Urbifossiella limnaea: one gene and its partner. The protein of the gene in region 2 interacts with the protein of the main gene of each other region in a pairwise test. Links are inferred from orthologs where the notes say so. Each region holds a gene or a part of one and is shown on either strand. Other genes may lie near its edges.

Region 1 (7,286 bases), 2.5 Mb from region 2 along the record:
CATTAACTACTTCGTGCAGAAGGCGGGGTTTGCGCTGGGCACGCCGGACGACCTGCCGCCGACCCGGCGCGACCGGTACGAGCAGCAGGGGCGCAAGTCGCAGGTGCTGGTGAAAGTGCTCAACGAAGAAAGCTCACGCAGAGGCGCAGAGCCGCAGAGATGAACGGGAGTGACGGTTCTTTCTCTGCGGCTCTGCGCCTCTGCGTGAGCTTTCTTCTTTTGCCCCCGCTCCCCTCCCCGCCGCGGCCGATCGTTGCGGCATGGCGACGTTCTACATCCTCCCGCCGCGGGCCTGTCTCGACGACGCCGTGGCCGCGTTCCTGGGTAAACTCCTTCCCGGCCTCCCCGCCCCGTCGTGGGATCGACTCGCGGACGGACTCGGCCGCCCCGGCGTGTACTTCGTCCCGCGCGACGAGTTGCCGGATGGGGAATCCCTGGCCGAGGCGCTGGCGGGCGGCTTCGGCGCGGAATTCGGGGACCGGGTGGTCGAGGTCGCGCTGACCGGCGCGGCGCGGGCCTGGGTGGTGGGCGGCGTGTCCGGGGCGGCGGCGGCCTGATAAGATGTCGGTACCTTACCCACCGACAAGAACCCTCCCATGACCGACCCGGACGACGACTGGGGCGACCTCGCCCGCGAACTCGGCGTTCAGAAGCCGACCGCCTCCGCCGCCGACGCCTCGCCGCCCGAGGAAGTCGAGGAGCCGGAGGCGATCCACGAGCTTCACGCCACCCCGGTCGAGGAGGAACCCGAGTTCGCCGAAGGTCTCGCCGACGAGGCGGCCGAGGGCGAAGTCGAGGGTGAGGGTGAGGGTGAAGAAGGCCCCGGCGACAAGCAACCGGGCGACGGTCGCAAACGGCGGCGCCGCCGGCGTCGTCGGAAGAAGGGCGAAGGAGACGCTGCCGACGCCGGCATTGCGGACGAGCCAGCCCCCAGCTATCAGGCCGCCGGCCGGGCGCCGGTCGTGGTGGCGGCGCCCGTCGCGGAGCCGGCGGGGGACGACGAGGACGGCGACGACGGGGAGGTCGGCGGCGGCGTGGTGTCGCCCGCCGAGGAGGACACGGCCGGAGAAGTCCTCCGCGAGCTGATTGCCACCTGGAATGTGCCGGCGTGGGACGAGATCATTTCCGGCCTGCACCGCTGAGTGCGCCGGACGGGGGCGTGCCGATGGCCGACGCTGTGATCGACGTGCTGGAGAAGGAAGAACTCCCGCAGCTGGTCGAACTTTACAACCAGGTGTACCGCCCGACGCGGACGGAGGAGACGTTCCGCCGCCGCTGCCTCGGCCGGTACAACGTGCTGCCGCTGGTGGCCCGGATCAAGGACCGGCCGGTCGGCTTCTTCCTCGGCTACGAGGCGGAGCCCGAGGTGTTCATCGCCTCGACGTGGGGCGTGCTGCCGGACGCGCGGCGGGCCGGCATCGGCTCACAGTTGCTCGAAGCGGCTCAGGAGTGGGCCGGCGAGCGCGGCTACGAGTCGGTGCGGCTGGAATGCCCCAACAGCCAGCACCCGATGCTGCACATGGCCCTGGGGCTCGGCTACGACATCGTCGGCACCCGGGCCGACGCCGACCGCGGCGTCACGATGGTGCTGTTCGAGAAGAGCCTGTCTTAACGGACCGGTGCCAGCGCCAGGAAGTTCTTCAGGATCGTCGGCCCTTCGACGGTCAAAAAGCTCTCGGGGTGGAACTGCACCCCGTGCAGCGGCCACGTCTTGTGCCGCACGCCCATGATCTCCCCTTCGGCCGTCCAGGCGCTCACCTCGAAGTCCGGGTTCGTCCACGTCTCGCGGCGGATCACCAGCGAGTGGTAGCGTGTCGCGTCGAACGGGTTGGACATGCCCGCGAACACGCCCTTGCCGTCGTGGTAGATCGGCGACACCTTCCCGTGCATGATGCGGCTGTTGCGGACGACCTCACCGCCGAAGCTGTGGCCGATGCACTGGTGGCCGAGGCACACGCCGAAGATCGGCCGCGTGGGGGCGAACCGCACCAACACGTCGTTGCAGATGCCCGCTTCCTTCGGCGTGCACGGGCCGGGCGACAGGATGATGTGCGTGGGGTTCTGGGCCTCGATCTCGGCCAGCGTGATCTGGTCGTTACGGACGACCTGCATCGGCAGCGTCGGGTCGATCTCCCCGAACCGCTGGACGAGGTTGTAAGTGAACGAGTCGTAGTTGTCGATCAGCAGGATCATCGGCGTCAGGATTGGCGGGTGGGGAGCTTCTGGGCGCTGTTCGCGGTGGCGTCAAACTTCACGTCGGCAGCGGTCACGACTTCCAGGAACGCGGCCGTGGCCGGGATGTCGTACCACGCCCCGTCGGCGAAGTCGACCAGCGCCCGGCCGCCGTAGTTCACCGTCACCACGCGGCCGACCATGCCGGCGAAGCGGGTGTACTCGGGCACCCCCTCCCGGACGCGGACGTACTTGTCCGTCCACTCGGCCTTCAGCGCCTCGGCGTCGTCGAAGCTCGGGAACTTCACCGTTACCTCCGCGCCGGCGCGGGTACGTCGATGGCCTTCACGAACCGGCAGGCGTCGGCGGCGCCGTACTCGCGGTCCATGCCGGGGTCGTGCCAGTCCACGGCGAGCGGGCCGTCGTAGCCGATCTCGTTGAGGACGCGCACCAGGCCCGGCCAGTCGATGCCGCCGTGGCCCGGCGAGCGGAACTGCCAGCCGGCCCGCGGGTCGCCGCTCGGCCAGTACCCGGCCAACAGCCCGGCCCGGCCGTCGAGCGTCAGCTGGGCGTCCTTCACGTGGACGTGGTAGATTCTATCGGGAAACCGCCGCAGAAACGCGGCCGGGTCCACGCCCTGCCAGTGGAGGTGGCTCGGGTCGAACAGGAAGCCGAACTCCTCGCGGCCGCCGAGGGCGTCGAGCACCACTTCCGCCGAGTACAGGTCGAACGCCAGCTGCCCGGGGTGAACCTCGCACGCGAAGCGGACGCCGCAGTCGCGGGCGGCGTCGAGGATCGGGTGCCACGCCGCGGCGAACTCCTTCAGCGCGTCCGCGATGACGTCCGGTCGTGGCGCGGGGTAGCCGGCGACGTAGCCCCAGATCGGTGAGCCGGTGAAGCCGCTCACGACGCCCGCCCCGAGTCGCTCGGCGAGGCGGAACGTCGCCGTCATCTCCTCCGTGGCGCGCTGCCGCACGCCCTCGGGCCGGCCGTCGCCCCAGACGTAGTCGGGGAGCAGGCCCTGGTGCCGCTTGTCGATCGGGTCGCAGACGGCCTGCCCGACCTTGTGGTTGGCGACGACCGGCACTTGGAGGTCGCTGCGGGCCAGCAGGTCGAGGCGGGCGGGGCCGTAGGTGTCGTCGGAGAGGGCGCGCTGCACTTCGAGGTGGTCGCCCCAGCAGCACAGCTCGAAGCCGTCGTAGCCCCAGGCGGCGGCCTTGCCGGCGAGGGCGTCGAGCGGCACGTCGGCCCACGGGCCGCTGAACAGCAACACCGGGCGGGGCATGGGTTCGTCCGTGAAGCGGCAACAAGAAAGCCCACCCGTCGCAACGGGTGGGCTTCGTACACGTCACCCGGTCACACGATCGGCTTGTCGTCCGGCTTCGGCGCCTCGGCCGGCGGCGGGGGCGAGACGACCGGCGGCGGGGGCGAAACGACCGGCGGCGGGCTCACGACCACAGGCGGCGGGGGCACCACCGGCGCGGGCGGAACCGTCGGCGCGGTGATGACCGTCAGCGGCGTGCCGCCCACCGGGCCCGACGCGACCGCCGGCGCCTCGGGCGGCTTCGGCGGGGCCGGCGGCACCTGCGGCTCGTCGTCCTCCAGGAACACCTCGTCCGGCTCCGCCTCGTCCACCTTCTTCCGCATCAGGAAGTACACCGCCGTCGCGGCCGTCCAGAAGAAGCTGTAGCTGAACCCGAGCATCATCAGGAACGCCAGCCCCAGCCAGAACCCAACCAGCCCGGCCCCGAACGTGTTGAACCAGTAGAACTCCGCGCGGTTGCGGTCGTACTCGGCCGGGTCCTTCTTCGAGTACACGTCCACCACGCGGCCCGCCGGGCTCACCGCAGTGCTGTGCGTCACCTCGTAGGGGCTCCCCTGCAGGAACAGCTCCTTCCACCCGAACGACTCGGGGGCGTAGATGAACAGGTACTCGGGCTTGCGGCTCTCCGCCATCGTGCTCGCCGGCAGCCCGACCGCCCACTTCCCCACGTACACGGCCAGCGACGTGAAGAACAGCACGAAGAACGTCACGATCGCGCCGTACAGCACGGCCACGAACCAGTACCAGAGGTAGTGCCACGGCGACTGGTAGACGTAGTTCACCGACCGGCTCAGGGCGTCGAACGTGTCGGAACTGTCGCCCTCGACCGACAGCGTCGGGTACATCAGCGGGTAGCCGACGAGGCCGACCAGGAAGATGGCCATGATGACGCCGGCCAGCAGCACCAGCGGCAGCAGGAGGCCGAGCAGCAGGATGTCGCCGACGAGCGGGATCAGGGCGATCGTGCCGTAGACGAACAGCCCGACGATCACGACGGCGATGATGGCCAGCGGCACCATCGGCGAGAGGACGTAGTTCACGTACCGGGTGCAGACGAACTGCACGGCCTGCTTCAGCGTGACCGGCCCGCGGCCGGACAGGCTCACCGCCGCCAGCCGGGTGATGACGCCGCCGAAAAATGCCCACACCGCCACGTTCCACAGGATCAGGAAGAACAGGTAGACGCGCGTCTGCGCCCCGACGCCCGGCGACACCATCTTCGCCACCGGCACGAGCAGTTTTACCAGCGGCTCGACCAGCACGGGGATGGAGCCGCTGATGAAGCGGCCGAAGGCGTCGGCGCGCTCGGTGGCGCCGCCGGCGAGCGCGTTGGTGGCGAACAGGAACGGGTTCGGGCCGCGGTACTCGTCCCACGGGGCGGCGCGGAACCGGCCGACGGGGATCGGCCGCTTCGTGGCCGGGTCCACCTCGTCGGCGGGGCCGGCGAGGTCGGCCATGACCCGCCACTTCTCGAAGTCGGCGGCGAACCGCTTGTTGCCGATGTCGGTGAAGTCGGCCTCGGTGTACGAGGCGTCGGTGCCGGGCTTCTTCTGCCCCTCCTTCTCCTTGGAGATGGTGCCGTTGCTGTACTCCGGGGCACTGCGGTCGGGCGCCTTGTAGTAGAAGAGCGCCGACAGCACCCACCAGCCGATCGACATGACCAGGATGCCGGCGGCGGCGACCAGCAACTTCCGCGGGTCGAGTGCGACCTGGAAGCAGCGGAAGATGCTCATCCACGGGAACGCGGCCCGGAAGCTGAATCCGGGTGCGGCGTTGGGCCCGTCTGCCATGCTGGTTCCTCAGTCGGTGGGCTGCGGCCGGACGGGGCCGCGCGGGTCGGGGGTACAATATACCCACCCCCCACGGACCGGCCACCGACGGCGCCGGAACGCGGCGGCTCCCAGTCGCAACCGCACGGCGTGTGTCTACGTCGCGCGGGGGCGGAACGGGGTTTGCGGTGCTGGCATGCCGTCGCCCAGGAGGACACCCGTGGCACACGACCCGACCGACGTTGTGAAGGTGGCCCAGGCCGACCACGTGACGACCGAACTGTACCGCAACGAACTGGTCGCCGAGGGGATCGACGCGAGGGTGCTCGGCGAGAGTTTGGAGGCGAGCTTCGGCACCGCGATCCAGGGCTCGGTGGAGCTGTGGGTTCACCGGGCCGACGCAGACCGTGCCGCGGCGCTGATCCGGCGGATGGAGGCCGAGCGCGGCACGACGACGGAGGAGGGACTCGTCGGCGAGTAACGACCGAGCCGGCCCCGGGGGGAGCGCCTGGCGCTTCCCCCGGGGCCGGCTCGGGAATCACCTCGACACACGTTACTTCAGCGATTCCTTGAGCGCCTTGATCGGGCTGAGCCGGACCTTGTTGTAGGCCGGCTTGTCCTTGGTGATGTAGGTGCCGCCCGTGAGCGGGTTCTTCTTCTCGACGCCGCCCTTCACGGCCTTCACCTTGGTGGCGCTGATGCGGGCCAGGCCGGGGATGACCAGCTTGCCCGGGCCCTTGCCGCTCAACTCCCGCTGCACCAGTTCGACGATCGCGGTCATGACCGCGTCGATCTGCTTCTTGCTCAGCTCGGTCTTCTCGGCCACCTCGGCCAGGAACGCGGACTTCGTGAGCGCCTTCTTCGCAGCCTTCGCCATGACGTGTTCTCCGGTCTGAGGGGAATCAGAACTCGAAACTGCCTGAAAACTAAGGGTTCCGTCGGGGGGTGTCAACGGACACGCCGGGATTTCCGCGAAATAATGCCGGTCTTTTCCGCGAAACCGCCGTTTTCCGGAGTTTCCGCGTCCGTCCTGTGAGCTCACGACCCCACACACGACCCGTTGACCGCTGGAATCGCACCCCGTGGTACGCTGACCCGGGGACGGCCGGCCGGGGCATTCACCCCTGCCGCTCCCTGCCGTGGCGCGGTACGATCGGGTGACCGACGAACCGCTGCGCCGGCGTCATCCTCCATTCCAAACCGGCCGCGGGCGTCGGGCTTCATCCCCATCATTCCCGTTTCCGGGAGGCCGTCGTGCGTGTCCTGGCCCGTCTCTCCGTGTTCGCGCTCGCGCCGCTGGTCGGCGGCGTGTGCCGCGCCACGGGCGTCGCCGTCGCCGCCGAAAGCGCCTCGGCCGTCGCCCGCTTCCTGTCCGACCGCCTCAGCGACCAAAGCCTTCGCGTCGCCGACGCACTCCGCGACGCTGCCGACCGCGCGTGGGCAACGCTCGACCGAGCCCTCGCCGGCGACTCGGCACTGGCCGTGGCCGACCGTGCCGAGGACCGCGCGTTCCGCGAGCAGCTCCGGCTGTTCGTGCTCGCCGCGCAGACCGACGGCCGGGCGACCGCCGACCCGACGTTCGTGCCGCGCTGCCGCACCGAGCTGACGGCGGCGAGGGCCGCCGGCCTCCTCGCCGGCGACGCCGACCCCGTCGCCCTCGCCGACGGGCTCGGCACCCTCACCCGCTTCGACGAACCGACCGCACTCCTGGCCGCGCAGTGGGGCGTGGCCGACGCCCTCGCCGCCGACCTGCACGCCGAAGGATTCCCGTCGCTGGCGTCGCTCGTGGCGCTGCGGCCGCCGTCCGACCCGACCGCGGCTCCGCTGCTTGCGGTGGCCGTGCGCTACTACTTCCGCCGCTCCGTGGAGGACGACCCGAAGCTGTTCCAGGGGCTGGCGTTCGCGCAGCTCGAACGGCTCGGCAAGGCCCAGGAGGACGGCGCCGCCCAGCTGGCGGCGCTGATGGCGCGGTACGTCGAGCGGCTCGAGGCGCGGCTCGGCGAACTGACGGACACGGCCCT
Region 2 (7,435 bases):
AGCGCCGCGCCCTCGGCCGTCATGCCGTCGCTGCGGAACACGCCGCCGCGGCCGGCGATCGGGTTCACCCGGCCGGGCGTCGAGTGCACGATCGTGGTCCCCTGCGCCCGCAGGAAGTCGAGGAGGGGTTCCTTCGCGTTGAACCCGTCGAGCGCCCGCAGGTCGGACTGGTTCGGGTCCGACGGCTCGTCCTGGTCCTGGTCTTGCGGCAGGTTCCACGCGCCACTGAGGCCGGCCGTGGTGAACGGGTCGATGAGGCCGGGCGTCACCTCCTTGGCGGTGAGGACCGTGGCGTCGGCGGGAATCTGCGGGTCACCACGGAGAACGGCGGCGATCTTCCCGTTCACGATCAGGAGCGACCCGCCGTCAATCGGCGGCCCGGCGGCGGTGTGGATGCGGCCGGCTAGCACGACCAGCTTCTTCGAGTTGTTCGGCTCCCGCCCCTCAAGCACATTCACCTTCGGACCCGCCTTCGGGGCCGCGGTCGGGGCGAACGGTGCCGGCAGTTCCTTCGCCGCGTCCGGCAGCGCGAACCCGCCGGCCTGGTACACCCAGTCGGCCTTCTTGCTGCGGTCGAAGCGCTTGCGGCCGTCGATGTGCGTTTCGAGCACCTGCGTGTACGTCGAGAACGGCGGGCCGGACAGCACCACGAAGTCGGCGTCCTTCCCCTTCTCCAGCGAGCCGAGGCGGTGGTCGAGGTGCAATAGCTTCGCCGCGTTCGACGTGAGCGCCCGCAGCGCGTCCATCTCGGGGAGCCCGCCGCGGAGCGCGATCGCCCCGGTGCGCAGGTAGAACCGCGACTCGGTGATGCTGTCGTCGGTGTTGATCGTCACCGTCACGCCGGCCTTCGCCAGCACCGCGGCGTTCTCCTCCAGGAGGCCGATCGTCTCGGGCTTGCCGCCGGGGCTGTCGATGAGCGTCAGCGACACCGGGATGCGCTTCTTCGCCAGGATGTCGGCGACGCGGTAGCCTTCGGTGGCGTGTTGCAGCACGAGCTCGAAGCCGAACTCCTCGCTGATGCGCACCGCGGTCATCAGGTCGTCGGCGCGGTGGCAGTGGAAGTGGACGGTGCGCTTCTTCTCCAGCACCTCCACGAGCGGCTCCAGGTCGAGGTTCGGCTCGACCTTCTCGCCGGCGTCGCGCTTCGCCTTGTACTCGCGGGCCTTCACGAACTGCTCGCGCTGCAGCGCCGCCACCTTCATCCGCGTGAACGGCGCCTGGCTGCGGTTGCGGCCGTACCCCTTCGGGTTCTCGCCGTTCGCCATCTTGAGGCCGCCGAGGATGATCGAGCCGTCGGGCAGCCGGCCGAGAATCACCATCTGCTCGACGGTGCGGCCGCGGAGCTTGACGTAGAGCGTCTGGCCGCCGATGACGTTGCCGGAGCCGGGCATGATGTTGGCGGTGGTGACGCCGCCGGCGACGGCCATGCGGATGCCGGGGTCGTCGGGGTTGATCGAGTCGAGGGCGCGGACGCCGGGCTGCACCGGGCCGCTCATCTCGTTGCCGTCGGCGTTGGCGCCGACGCCCGGCCGGCCGAACAGGCCGATGTGCGAGTGCGTGTCCACGAGACCGGGGATGACCACGGCGCCGGCCAGGTCGCGCACCTCGGGGTCGGCGGGCTGCGCGGGCGCGGCGGCGGCGGGGCCGGCATACAGCACCTTGCCGTCCTTCACGATCAGCACGGCGTTCGGGATCGGCGCGTCGGCGCCGGCCGCGGCGGTGTACAGGGTGAGGTTGCGGTACACGACGGTCGCCGTCGGCGGCGGCTCGGCGGGCGGCGCCTCGCGCGGGGGCGGCTGCACGGCGCGGCCCGGGGCGGGGACGAACGCCAGCACGAGGGCGACGGCGGCGAGGCCCGTGGAGGGTAGAAGGCGAAGTATCATCGTGCCGCTTTCTTGTGCCGCGTGAAGGGGCGAAGGGGTGAAGGGGTGAAGGGGTGAAGGGGTGACGAACAGGTGGTTTTCGTCACCCCTTCACCCCTTCACCCCTTCGCCCCTTCACGCGGCGCCGGCCGCGTCCCCCTGATTCCGAAAACGTACCCGTTTCCAACCCCCGCCGCCAGGGGTATCATCCCGTGATGGGGCCGCGTCCGGTCCCCCCGAGGAGTGCCTCCGATGAGCTTTAAGATGCAGCGGGTCCACATCTTCCACGGGGAAGTGGACGACAAGCCGGGCGGGATCTCGGGCAAGCTCAAGACCCTGGCCGAGAGCGGCGCGCACCTCGAATACGTGTACAGCCAGCGGTCGGCGACCAAGGCGGGGATGGGCGACCTGTACGTTGCCCCGATCCAGGGGCAGGGACAGCTCGCCGCGGCGAAGAAGGCCGGGCTCCACGAGGTGCCGGAGCCGATCGTCATGCGGGTGGAGGGCGACGACAAGGCCGGCCTGAGCGGCCGGCTGACGCTGGCCTGGGAGCTGGCCGGCATCAACCTGCACGGGCTGGTGCTGTCGGTCATCAGCGGCAAGTTCATCGGCTACGCCACCTTCGACACCGTCGCCGACGCCAACAAGGCCGCCACCATCCTGGCCGAGTTGGGGACGGCGTAAGGGGCGAAGCCCACCAGCCGCGGCGGGTGGACCTTCATCCCTACCGACACTGCACGCCCCCGCGGCCGGCGGGTATGCTTCCCCCACACCACGCGGGGGCGAACCATGCTCGGCGGCATCGCCGGCGACGTGATCGGCTCGGTCCACGAGAAGGCCGGCACCAAGACCACGCACTTCGACCTGTTCCCGCCGAAGGCCCGGTTCACCGACGACACCGTGCTCTCGGTCGCCGTCGCCGACGTGCTCCTGCACGGCGGCGACTACACCAGCGCGTTCCAGGATTACTACCACCGCTACCCCGCGGCCGGGTACGGCGGCACGTTCGTGAAGTGGGCGCAGGAGCGCCAGCGCGCGCCCTACGGCAGCTGGGCCAACGGCTCGGCCATGCGCGTCGCCCCCGTCGGCTGGGCGTTCGACACCCTCTCCGACGTGCTGAACGAGGCCGAGCGCTCGGCGGCGGTGACGCACAACCACCCGGACGGCGTCCGCGGCGCGCAGGCGGTCGCGGCCGCGGTGTTCCTGGCGCGCACCGGCAAGTCGAAGGACCGCATCCGCGCCGACGTGCAGAGCCTGTTCGGCTACGACCTGTCCGGCACCGTCGCGGGGCTGCGGCCGGCGTACAAGTTCGACGTGTCGTGCGCCGGCTCCGTGCCGCAGTCGTTGATCGCGTTCCTGGACTCGACCGGCTTCGAGGACGCGGTGCGGCTGGCGGTGTCGTTCGGCGGCGACGCGGACACGATGGCGGCGGTCGCCGGCGCGGTGGCGGAGGCGTTCTACGGCGGCGTCCCGGCGGCCATCGCGCAACCGACGCTGGCGCGACTCGACGACCCGCTGCGGGAGGTCGTCACCGCGTTCCGGGTGCGATTCTGTCAGGAATGACCAAGGACCAAGGACCAAGGGAAAGACCCGAGCCGCGAACCCCCGGCCGTCTTCCTTGGTCATTGGTGGGTCATTGGTCCTTGGTCATTTCCCCCGAAGGGGCGCGTCATGGCGTCGGACAAGCAGAAGCGGAAGGCGGCGAAGAAGGGTCCCGTGCCCGGCAAGCCGTTCGTCCACCCGGACGGCGACCGGCGGCGCCGCGGCGGGCCGAGCGCCGACCAGGCGATCCGCGACAAGCACGCCAGGCAGGCGTTCGCCGGCGGGATGCCGGAAGACCTGCCGCCGCCGAAGCCGCCGGGCGAGGACGAAGACACGGAATGATGGCCACAAAAAGGCACGAAAAGACACAAAAGGAAGGCCGACCAAACCCTGAACTCAGGCTTGGTTTAGCCTTCCTTTTTGTGTCTTTTCGTGCCTTTTTGTGGCCATCCTCGTTGCGCCGCCTCAGCGTTGCAGCTCGCGCTCGACGCGGTCCACCAACTCCTTCGCCGGCCAGTCGCGGTCGCCGATCGCCACCCGGGCGTCGGCCGCCAGCCACGCCCGCACCTTCTTCTCGGCCGCCACCGCCGTGCTGTGCGTCTTCGCCCCGAAGTGCTTGCTGATCTCGCCGTACGTCGCCGCGGTGTGCTTGCGGCACAGGAACACCGCCACCATCCGCGGGTGCGTCACCGCCCACGTCCGCGCCTTGGATTGCAGCGTGCCCGTCGCCAGCCGCAGCGTCGTGCACACGGCCGCGTCCACGTCGGGCACCGTCACCACCCGGACCGCGTGCCGCAGCAGATCGCCGAGCGCCTCGCGGGCCAGCGACGTGTCGGCCGGTCGGCCCGTCACCTTCGCGTAGTGGCGGACGCTGTTCACCGCGCCCTCCAGCTCGCGGACGTTCCCCCGCAGGTGGCTCGACAGGTACTTGAGCACCGCGTCCGGCACCGGCGGCCCGGCCGTGCTCGACTTCTTCCGCAGGATGCCGAGCCGCGTCTCGGGGTCGGGCGGGAGCAGCCCCCACACGGCGCCGCCGAGCAGCCGGTCGGCCAGCTCCGGCAGCAGGTCGTCCGCCAGCCGCGGGTGACAGTCGGTTGTCACCACGACCTGCCGGCCGTCGGCCACGAGCGCGTCGAACGTGTTGAGGAACTCCTCCTGCGTGGCCCGCTTGGTGGCGAGGAAGTTCAGGTTGTCCAGCAGCAGCGCCGAGCACTCGCGGAACTGCCGGCGGAACGAGCCCATCTTGCCGAGCCGCGACGCCTGCACGAACCGCGTGGTGAACTCCTCCGCGGTGACGTAGCACGGCCGCTCGCCGGCGCGCCGCAGGCCGAGGAAGATGCCCTCGAGCAGGTGCGTCTTGCCGACGCCGGTGGGGCCGTGCAGCACCAGCGGGTTCGCGCCCTGGGCGGGGTCTTCGACGACGCTCGCGGCGGAGGCGTGTGCCACCCGGTTGCACGGGCCGACGACGAAGTCGTCGAGCTTCTTCCACCGCCGCCCGGCGCGCGGGGCCAGGTCGAACCCGACGGCCTCGGGGTCGGCCCGCTTCGGCTTCGCCCGCCGCGGCTCGACCGGGTCGCCGAACAGGTCCGTCTGCGGGCGTGCGGGCCGGCTCCCGGAATCGGTGCGCGTCCGCGGCGCGTCGGGCTTGGCGCCCGGGGGGTCGGGTTTCGGGTCTCGCGCTTCGGATTTCGTTCCGACCGGCTCCGCGAAGGCCTCCGCGTCCACGACCCACCGCACGGGCAGCGGCGCGCCGGCGGCCTCGGCCGCGGCGGCGCGGACGGCCTGGCCGAACGTGTGCTCAATCCAGTCGCGGCAGGAGTCGTTGCGGGCGACGACGACCAGTTCGGAGCCGAGGCCGACGAACCGGACGTGGGCGGCGAACCACAGCGCGAAGCGCTCGGCGCCGATCCGCGCGGCGACGGCGTCGGCCACCGCCTTGTCGAGGGCGGGGGGCGGGGCCGGTGCGGCCGCGGGGGGTCGGGGGGATTGCGACGAACGGGCCGACACGACGAACCCCCAGCAGCACGGCGGACGTCCTTGCCCCGCCGGCGAGCGGGCGTGACCCCCGACGATGCTCCGGGGACACACTCCACTATGCAGCCCCGAACCGGGGCGCCAACGCCTCGTGCGCGAGCTCACCCGGCGGCGCGCCGGGCGCGCGTGGCGCCCGCGGCACGGGCGGCACCACCGGACCCGCACCGCAGGCGGGAACACCCGCGTACCCGGGTGAGAACACCGCCCCGGGCGCGAGCTCAGGCGATTCCGGGAAGTTTGACTGAAGTCGCGTCGCCGTCGCGCCACAGGAACACCTCGCGGCGGTCGGCCTCGCGGAACCCGTGCCGCTCGTACAACCGGCGCGCGGGGCCGTTCCGCGCGTCCACGCTCAGCGTCAGCGCGCGGGCGTCGCCGGCGGCCCGCAGCGCGAACCGCAGCAGCCCCTCGCCCCACCCCCGCCCGCGCGCCGCCGGCACCAGCCCCAAATAGCTCAGCTCCACGGCGCCGATCTCGGTGCCCGGTTCGAGCAGCACGACGCCGACCGCCTCGCCGCCGTGCCGCGCCAGCGCCCACCAGTCGGGCCGCTTCGGCGGCGGGGCGTGGAAGCCGGCCAGCAGGTCGGCTTCGGTGCGTGTGCCGGTGAGCTCGGGGCAGTCGAGGCTGCCGTCGTGGCTTCTCAGCAGCGCCGCGGTGAACGCCGCCCGGTTCGCGTCGTCCACTGGCTCGAACGTCAGCGCGCCGGCCGGCTCGGGGTCGTCGCGCCGCTCGCGCCGCAGGTGGACGACGGCCGTGACGTGGCGGAAGCCGGCGCGGGCGAGCGTCGGCTCGTCGGCCCGGTCGCCGCGGGGGGCGAACGACTGGCACACCTTCACGCCGCGGCCGCGGAGCCAGTCCAGCGCGGCGGCCAACAGCGGCTCGGCGTCGGCGGGGCGGTGGGGCGTGGTGCGCGGCGGGAAGAGGATGCCGAGGGCGCCGGGAAGGGTTTGCGCCAGCACGGCGCCGCGGACGGTGCCGCCGGCCCCGCGGGTGACGAACAGCCCGGCGGGGTCGAACTCGCCGGAGCGGAGGAGGTCGAGGAAGCGGCGGGCGGCGTCGTCGCGGGCGAGGGCGGGGCGGGTGGAGGCGAGGGCGCGGCAGGCGGCGGCGAGGTCGTCCGGCCCGGCGGCGGTGGCGGTGCCCATGCGGGAAGTGTACGCCGCGACCCGGCCCGTCACTTCGCCTGCGAGTTGTAGACGGGGTTCAGCCCCACCTCCCACCGCCGCGCCGCCGGGTCGTGGCCGATCGCCCGGAAGTGCGCGAACAGCTGTGCCTCCAGCGCCGCCGCCCGCGCCGGCTCCGCCGCCGCCAAATCCTTTTGCTCACCCGGGTCCGTCGGCAGGTGGTACAGTTCGCGCGTCCCCCGCTCCAGCGTCGCGATCAGCTTCCACCCGTCCGGCGTCAACAGCGACCGCTTGAACGTGTACTCGCGGTAGTCCGTCTCCGAGTACACGTCGTGCGCCACCGGTTCCCCGCGCAGCGCCGGCACCAGGCTCGTCCCCCGCAGCTGAGCGCGCACCGCCGGCGGCACGGGCACGTCCAGCAGGTCCAGCAGAGTCGGCATCAGGTCGATGCTGCCGACGCGGTCGGCCACCCGGCGCGCAGCCAGGCCCGGGGCGCGGATCACCAGCGGCACGTGGACGAGTTCGTCGTACAGCGTGAAGCCGTGGTCGAAGCGGCGGTGCTCGTACACCTCCGTGCCGTGGTCGGAGGTCAGAACGAACACCGTCTTCCCCTCCAGACCGAGCCGGCGGACGGCGTCCAGAAAGTGGCGGAAGCGGTCGTCGGCGCGGGCGATCTTCTCGTCGTACACGGCCCGCCAGAAGCGCACGTCGGCGTCGCGGAGCGTCACCTTGCCGCTCGCCAGCCCCTCCTCGCGCAGCGCCTCCTGCTCCAGCACCGACCCGGCGAACCGGCCGTCGTAGCCGGGCTCGACGTAGCGGTAGTCGAGGCCGCCGGCGGGTTCGCACTGGCCGTGGGCGTCGTACCCGTGCAGGAAC

Evidence for each region.
Region 1: the proteins of ETAA1_RS01230 (region 2) and ETAA1_RS11430 interact in binary tests that used the Escherichia coli proteins (3 or more experiments, as listed by UniProt). The link is inferred for Urbifossiella limnaea from one-to-one orthologs.

What each region holds. Positions count from the first base shown.
Region 1 is NZ_CP036273.1:2,828,147-2,835,432, reverse strand. What follows is about bases 4,481-7,286. They hold ETAA1_RS11430 (HU family DNA-binding protein), read right to left. Parts: upstream 6,143-7,286; coding sequence 5,819-6,142; downstream 4,481-5,818. Other genes in these bases: ETAA1_RS11425 (WD40 repeat domain-containing protein), read left to right, coding at 6,520-7,286; ETAA1_RS31825 (putative signal transducing protein), read left to right, coding at 5,486-5,746; ETAA1_RS31830 (hypothetical protein), read right to left, coding at 4,481-5,286. Outside these bases: argA (amino-acid N-acetyltransferase), read left to right, coding at 1-163; ETAA1_RS11470 (hypothetical protein), read left to right, coding at 261-557; ETAA1_RS11465 (hypothetical protein), read left to right, coding at 597-1,142; ETAA1_RS11460 (GNAT family N-acetyltransferase), read left to right, coding at 1,166-1,612; ETAA1_RS11455 (anthranilate synthase component II), read right to left, coding at 1,609-2,193; ETAA1_RS11450 (hypothetical protein), read right to left, coding at 2,199-2,480; ETAA1_RS11445 (sugar phosphate isomerase/epimerase family protein), read right to left, coding at 2,483-3,457; more of ETAA1_RS31830, read right to left, coding at 3,529-4,480.
Region 2 is NZ_CP036273.1:277,362-284,796, reverse strand. Bases 3,104-6,058 are described here. They hold ETAA1_RS01230 (DnaA/Hda family protein), read right to left. Parts: upstream 5,337-6,058; coding sequence 3,870-5,336; downstream 3,104-3,869. Other genes in these bases: ETAA1_RS01225 (GNAT family N-acetyltransferase), read right to left, coding at 5,657-6,058; ETAA1_RS01235 (hypothetical protein), read left to right, coding at 3,534-3,746; ETAA1_RS01240 (ADP-ribosylglycohydrolase family protein), read left to right, coding at 3,104-3,425. Outside these bases: ETAA1_RS01250 (amidohydrolase family protein), read right to left, coding at 1-1,883; ETAA1_RS01245 (ACT domain-containing protein), read left to right, coding at 2,115-2,546; more of ETAA1_RS01240, read left to right, coding at 2,652-3,103; more of ETAA1_RS01225, read right to left, coding at 6,059-6,580; ETAA1_RS01220 (sulfatase), read right to left, coding at 6,610-7,435. UniProt on the Escherichia coli protein: Plays an essential in the initiation and regulation of chromosomal replication. Binds in an ATP-dependent fashion to the origin of replication (oriC) to initiate formation of the DNA replication initiation complex once per cell cycle.